Regions from separate parts of the Undibacterium sp. GW821-FHT11B02 genome, predicted to be linked through region 1. Evidence: predicted binding sites of a transcription regulator. Region 1 holds the regulator's gene; the other holds the start of a gene.
What was found. The regulator sigma-54, encoded in region 1, starts transcription at its own class of promoters, with help from an activator protein. The targets are predictions, from matches to a motif close to TGGCANGNAANCTGCTTT.
Positions count from the first base shown of each region.

Region 1 (3,428 bases):
GCAGTCGGCATGGTGGCCAACAATTCCACCCAGCATCTGGCCCTGTTAAGCAAGGTGCACATACATTTAAAGAAGCGTGACCCTGAGCCCCCTACACCATCCAAATAGAGAAAGCGATATTTGCCAATGAAACAGATGAAATTGACACGCTCCCTTACCCAGTGTCTGGGGCTGGCCGGCTTTGTTTTTATCCATACACCAGCAAGCGCAGAAAAAGCTGACAGCTTCAAGGAAACCACGATAGAAGCCGGCTATTCTGAAAGCGATGGAAAAAACAGCGTACGTATCTTATCCAAAGGTGTGCAACTGATACGCGGTACGCTAATAGTGAACTCTGAAAAAGCCGTCGTCACCGAAGCACCAAATGGTGACCAGTTTGTGGTACTGACTGGTGGTGTCGGCAAAAAAGTCAGCTTCCGGCAAAAACGCGATGGCGGCCCCGATCTGTGGGTAGAAGGCGAAGCCGACCGTGCTGAATACAATCAGACAACAGAGATCGTCAAATTCATCTCCAAAGCCAAAGTGCGCTACCTGGAGGGCAAAAAGGTCACTCAGGAACAGGAAGGCGAATACTTGTCCTACGACAGTAAAAATGATATTGCCATCGGTACCAATTCAACCACTGGTCAGCATGTAGACGGTGCTGGCCGCGTCAAAATCACCTTGCAACCCAAACAGACCAATTAAATGAGTGCCAAGCCTAGTACCTTGCTCGTCAAGGGATTGCAAAAACGCTATGGCGCGCGCCAGGTGGTGCGCGATGTATCGCTGGAAGTGAAAAGTGGTGAAGTGGTTGGCTTGCTTGGCCCGAACGGTGCCGGTAAAACCACCTCTTTCTACATGATTGTTGGCCTGGTGCCATCCGACGCCGGCGATATCACTATCGATGATGTCAATGTCTCGCAACTGCCTATACACCAAAGGGCCGTGCTTGGTTTATCGTACCTGCCTCAGGAAGCTTCCGTTTTTCGCAAACTGACGGTAGAAGACAATATCCGTGCTGTGCTGGAATTACAAAAAGATGCCAACGGAAAATTTCTTTCCGAAGATGCCATCACCAACAGGCTCGACGCCCTGTTGGCCGATTTACAAATTGAAAAGATCAGGGAAAACCAGGCGCTGTCGCTGTCAGGTGGCGAACGCCGACGTGTAGAAATTGCCCGTGCACTGGCTACCAATCCGCGTTTTGTCTTGCTGGACGAGCCCTTTGCCGGCGTTGACCCGATTGCCGTAATCGAAATCCAGCGTATTGTGCGTTTTCTCAAGGAACGTGGCATCGGCGTGTTGATTACCGACCATAACGTACGTGAAACCCTGGGCATCTGTGATCATGCCTACATCATCAATCAGGGGGCAGTACTGGCCAGCGGCAAGCCGGATGACATCATACAAAATGAATCCGTGCGTCGCGTCTATCTGGGGGAACATTTCCGGATGTGACGGGAATCATCATGAAACAAAGCCTGCAACTACGTACTTCCCAGCATCTGGCATTGACGCCTCAATTGCAGCAATCGATACGATTGCTGCAATTGTCCACATTGGAATTGCACCAGGAACTGGAAACCCTGCTCATAGAAAATCCCATGCTGGAGCGTGTGGATGACCCGCTGGACCATGCCGTACGGCTGTTGGCCGACGGTGCCATCAATACCAGCAGCACAGCGGCTGATGCCGGCATGGAAGCACCCGCCGTACGAGATGAAAGCAGTAGCACTGCCGAGCCGCAAGGTGAAACGGACACCGCCATCAGCAACGAGGCAACCAGCGCCAGTGAAGATGACTGGAGTTTTGATGATGTGCATCACGGCAGCAAGAGCAGTGACGATGAAGATGGTCGCCCGCAACTAGGTGCCGCCCACATCACGCTGCGAGAACATCTGCAAGAACAAATGCGCTTGAACCTGCGCGAACCCCGTGACCGCGCCCTGGTCGAGCTGATGATTGACGCCATCGACAACAATGGCTACCTGACGGAAACCCTGGAAGAAATCCATGCTAGCCTGCCACTGGAATTATGTGTCGAACCAGAAGAGCTGGCGTTTGCCTTAAACATGCTACAAAGCTTTGACCCGGCAGGTGTGGGCGCTCGCACACCTTCAGAATGCCTGGCCCTGCAAATCAAGCGTTTGCCAAAAGTTGCTTTCGTGACACGCAGGCTGGCGTTGCAAATTGTTGAAACGCAACTGACCTTATTTGCACAAAGAGATTTCACCAAACTCAAGAAAATTCTTGACTGTGATGACGAAGATTTGCGCGACGCACAAACTGTCATCAGGCTATGCAAACCCCGCCCTGGCATCGACTTTGCGGTCGATGAATCTGATTATGTTGTGCCGGATGTTATCGTCAAGAAATCAGGTAATGGCTGGCAAGTCATGCTGAATCAGGATGTTATGCCCAAATTGCGTGTCAGCAGCATGTATGCCAACATCATGAAGCAAAATCGTGGTGAAGGTGGGTTGGGCTCACAGCTGCAGGAAGCGCGCTGGCTCATCAAGAATATGCGGCAACGTTTCGACACCATTTTGCGCGTTGCACAAGCGATAGTTGAAAGACAACGCAATTTTTTCACGCACGGTGCTGTTGCCATGCGCCCCCTTGTTTTGCGCGAAATTGCTGATACACTAGGATTACACGAGAGCACTATCTCACGTGTAACAACTCAAAAATACATGCTGACCCCTCACGGCATGTTTGAGTTGAAATACTTTTTCGGCAGCCATGTCGCGACGGAAACAGGGGGAGAAGCATCTTCCACCGCGATACGCGCACTCATCAAGCAGTTGATAGGAGCAGAAGACCAGAAAAGCCCACTCTCTGATAGCAAAATTGCAGACATGCTGGGTGAACAGGGCATGGTAATTGCCCGACGGACAGTTGCCAAATACCGTGAAGCCCTCAAAATCCCCCCAGTGAGTTTGCGTAAATCTTTGTAAGCAGTCCTTGTAATCACGGTTTGAATTGCTATATATGATTTAGCTCAAGGCAATAAGACAGCAATGAGCTTATCGTTACAGCAAGCAACATCACTATAGGAGCACAGTATGAATCTCACCATCAGTGGACATCACGTCGAAGTAACTCCTGCAATTCGTGAATATGTACATACCAAACTAGAACGTATCAGGCGACATTTCGACCAGGTCATTGATATCGCCGTCATCCTGACGGTGGACAAGCTCCGGGAAAAGGAAAAACGACACAAAGCCGACATTAATTTGCATATCAGTGGCAAAGATATTCATGTTGAAAGTCTGGCTCATGATCTGTATGCAGCGATTGATACGCTGGTAGACAAACTGGATCGTCAGGTCATCAAGCACAAAGACAAGATTCAGAACCATCAGCACGACGCCATCAAGCACATACCTGATCCGGCATCGGCTTCATAAGACTTACCACCCCTGCCTTCGGGTTGCGGGTAT
Region 1 is NZ_JBXASD010000010.1:78,730-82,157, reverse strand. It holds gene lptC (LPS export ABC transporter periplasmic protein LptC) at 1-108, shown strand, start outside; gene lptA (lipopolysaccharide transport periplasmic protein LptA) at 136-687, shown strand; gene lptB (LPS export ABC transporter ATP-binding protein) at 688-1,440, shown strand; gene AC1RVX_RS21095 (RNA polymerase factor sigma-54) at 1,452-2,939, shown strand; gene hpf (ribosome hibernation-promoting factor, HPF/YfiA family) at 3,048-3,395, shown strand.

Region 2 (3,428 bases), on a different contig from region 1:
GATAGCCGCGTGCGCACTCAGGCTGAACACGAGCAGGACGATGCTCGTGCAGATTTTACGAAATGTCATAGGCAACCAGGTCAAGAATGGAAAAATTCCGGAACAGCACTCAAGGCAACAGCTATCCTGACCAGCTATTCAGCCAGTCAGCCCAACTACGCCGCGACCATGAGTGCCTGCGTTATTCCTTCAATTACAGTTTTTGCTTGCCTTCATTGCCGGGGATATACGGGCTCCATGGTTGGGCACGAATCGGTGCCTTGGTTTTGTAGACCACGCTGAACTGACCGTCAGCCTTGATCTCGCCAATCATGACTGGCTTGTGCAAATGGTGATTGGTTTTATCCATCATTAATTCAAAGCCGGATGGCGCCTTGAAAGTCTGCCCACCCATAGCGGCGATGACCTTGTCGGTGTCGGTGGACTTGGCTTTTTCCACTGCCTGCTTCCACATATAGATACCAACATAAGTCGCTTCCATAGGATCGTTGGTGACGACCGTGGCTGCATTAGGCAGTTTTTTGGCGGCAGCATAGTCTTTCCATTTCTTGATGAATTCAGTATTCACTGGATTTTTCACAGACTCAAAGTAATTCCAGGCTGCCAGATGGCCGACCAGGGGTTTGGCATCCACACCGCGCAATTCTTCTTCACCAACAGAGAATGCGACGACAGGCACATCCGTTGCCTTCAGACCGGCATTGCCAAGTTCTTTATAGAACGGCACGTTGGAGTCGCCATTGATGGTGGAAATAACCGCAGTTTTGCCGCCTGCAGCAAATTTCTTGATATTGGCAACGATGGTCTGGTAATCAGAATGACCGAACGGTGTATACACTTCATCGATATCGGTATCCTTGACACCCTTGCTATGCAAGAACGCACGCAGGATTTTGTTGGTCGTGCGTGGATACACATAATCTGTACCCAACAAGACAAAACGCTTGGCACCACCACCCTCTTTCGACATCAGGTATTCAGTGGCTGGAATCGCTTGCTGATTCGGTGCTGCACCTGTGTAGAAAACGTTTTTCTCCAGCTCTTCACCTTCGTACTGAACTGGGTAAAACAGCAGGCTATTGAGTTCCTTGAACACTGGCAGTACAGATTTACGGGACACCGATGTCCAGCAACCAAATACAACAGATACTTTGTCTTGTGATACCAGTTGGCGGGCTTTTTCGGCAAACAACGGCCAGTTGGATGCAGGGTCAACAACCACCGCTTCCAGCTTTTTGCCCATGACACCACCTTTAGCATTGATTTCATCAATCGTCATCAAGGCTACATCTTTTAGCGATGTCTCCGAGATTGCCATAGTGCCAGACAGGGAATGCAGAATGCCGACCTTGATGGTATCGGCGGCCTGTGCCTGCGAGATCCAGCCGGAAGTGGCCAAAGTCATTGCGGCAAGTGCAGTTGCTTTCAAAACAGTACGACGTGACATGTTTTCTCCTGGTAGTGGTGAGGTCATGGAACAAAAAACTGCAAGCTTCTCACTACAGATAGCAGATAACGTGCCACCTCCCTCATCACGACAAAGGCACTCAACAAGATGACTGAAGCGACGTGTTAGCGATCAATCGCACAGCCATTTGTTCAATGTAAACTGCGCCCTTTCAATATCGACAGCACCACAAAAACCAACCAAAATGGGGAGAATTGTTTTTCAATATATTTTTAAAATATAAACTCCACATTTCAGTGCGCGATTGCCCTTAAATTGTGCAGAAAACAACGCAAAAATATAATTGCCTCATTTTCAATCATTAATTATCAACGCGATATTTCATCGAAAAATGGCGTCAACTCAATTCGTCATGAGCAAAATGAGTAAATGAAATTGAAAAATTTGTCACCAAGCAATTGATTTTATTGACTTATCCACAAGCATAAAAAGTTCTCAATAGCACTTATCTATCCACACAAGACAATTCCATGAAAATTAAATAATTTCCAGATGGAAATTCGATAAGAAAAAAGAAACAATATTTATGGCCACCTGCATGCTTATTGTTCTAATATGTAGTCATAAGGGAATTAAAAAAAATAATACTTATCATCACTTTTCCTGCGTCGGTGATTATGATCAATCAATTTGATGAATTCAGCATTCTCCCACCGGCGGCGGGCACAGCCGCAGCACCAGACTCGGCCGCAAGCCTTTCTACTGACGCCCGGTTGCAATACCTGATAGACAATACTCCGGCTATTATCTATAGCAGCGTACCTACAGGCGATTTCAAAATGACTTTCGTCAGTAACAATGCGCTGCATGTACTTGGCTATCAACCAGAAGAAATGGTAGCTGACCCGAATTTCTGGTTCGACCATATTCATCCTGAAGATGTCCCACAAATTTTTTCCAGCATTGCGAAACTGTTTACCGAGGGAGAGCGTACTTACGAATACCGCTTCATGAGTAAAGCCGGTCGATATGTGTGGATGCACGATATGCTGAGGCTGATTCGTGACAAAGACGGTAACCCCCTGGAAGTGGTTGGATCCTTGACGGACATTACCAAGCGCAAGGAAATGGAGGAAGACCTATTCAAGAAGGGTGAAGAACAACGACTTTTGATCGGAAAATTGCAAGAAGCACATGAGCAGCTTTTGCAATCCGAAAAAATGGCATCAGTCGGTCAGTTGGCCGCCGGTATTGCGCACGAAATCAACAATCCCATAGGTTTCGTCAACTCCAACATTGGCAGCCTGCAAAATTATGTAGAACAATTATTTGACGTCATTAGTAATTATGAAGACTTGATAAAACAGGCACAAACACCTGACCAGGCTAGCAGCAAGATGAATGACATCAGGAAAAAAGCTGACCTTGAGTTTTTAAAAGAAGATATACAAGATCTGGTCCGGGAATCCATGGATGGTCTTAAGCGTGTCAAGGATATTGTTCAATCACTCAAGGACTTTTCGCATGTGGGTGAAACTGAATGGCAAGAAGCCGACATTCATCAAGGCATAGACAGCACCTTGAACATCGTTAAAAACGAAATCAAGTACAAGGCCAACGTCGTTAAAGAATATGGGAAACTGCCGTTGGTCAAATGCATCATTTCACAAATCAATCAGGTTGTCATGAACTTGTTGGTGAATGCCTCGCATGCGATCAAGGAAAACGGCATCATCAAGGTCAGTACAGGATGTGACAAGGATATGGTCTGGATAAAGGTACTTGATACCGGCAGCGGCATCCCGCCTGAAAACCTGAATCGTATTTTTGAACCCTTTTTCACTACCAAGCCCGTAGGTAGCGGCACCGGCCTGGGCCTTTCCCTTTCGTACGGCATTATCAAAAATCACGGAGGCAGAATTGATGTAAGCAGTGTGTTAGGAAAAGGTACTTGCTTTACAATCTGGCTCCCATTGCATCAAGAAAATCAAACGACACAGTAACCAGCGTCCATGCCCTT
Region 2 is NZ_JBXASD010000002.1:30,687-34,114, forward strand. It holds gene urtB (urea ABC transporter permease subunit UrtB) at 1-69, opposite strand, end outside; gene urtA (urea ABC transporter substrate-binding protein) at 194-1,447, opposite strand; gene AC1RVX_RS03420 (ATP-binding protein) at 2,086-3,411, shown strand.
Region 2: urtA (urea ABC transporter substrate-binding protein) is a predicted target of sigma-54. The motif match lies at 1,506-1,523, and genes of this name have one in related genera.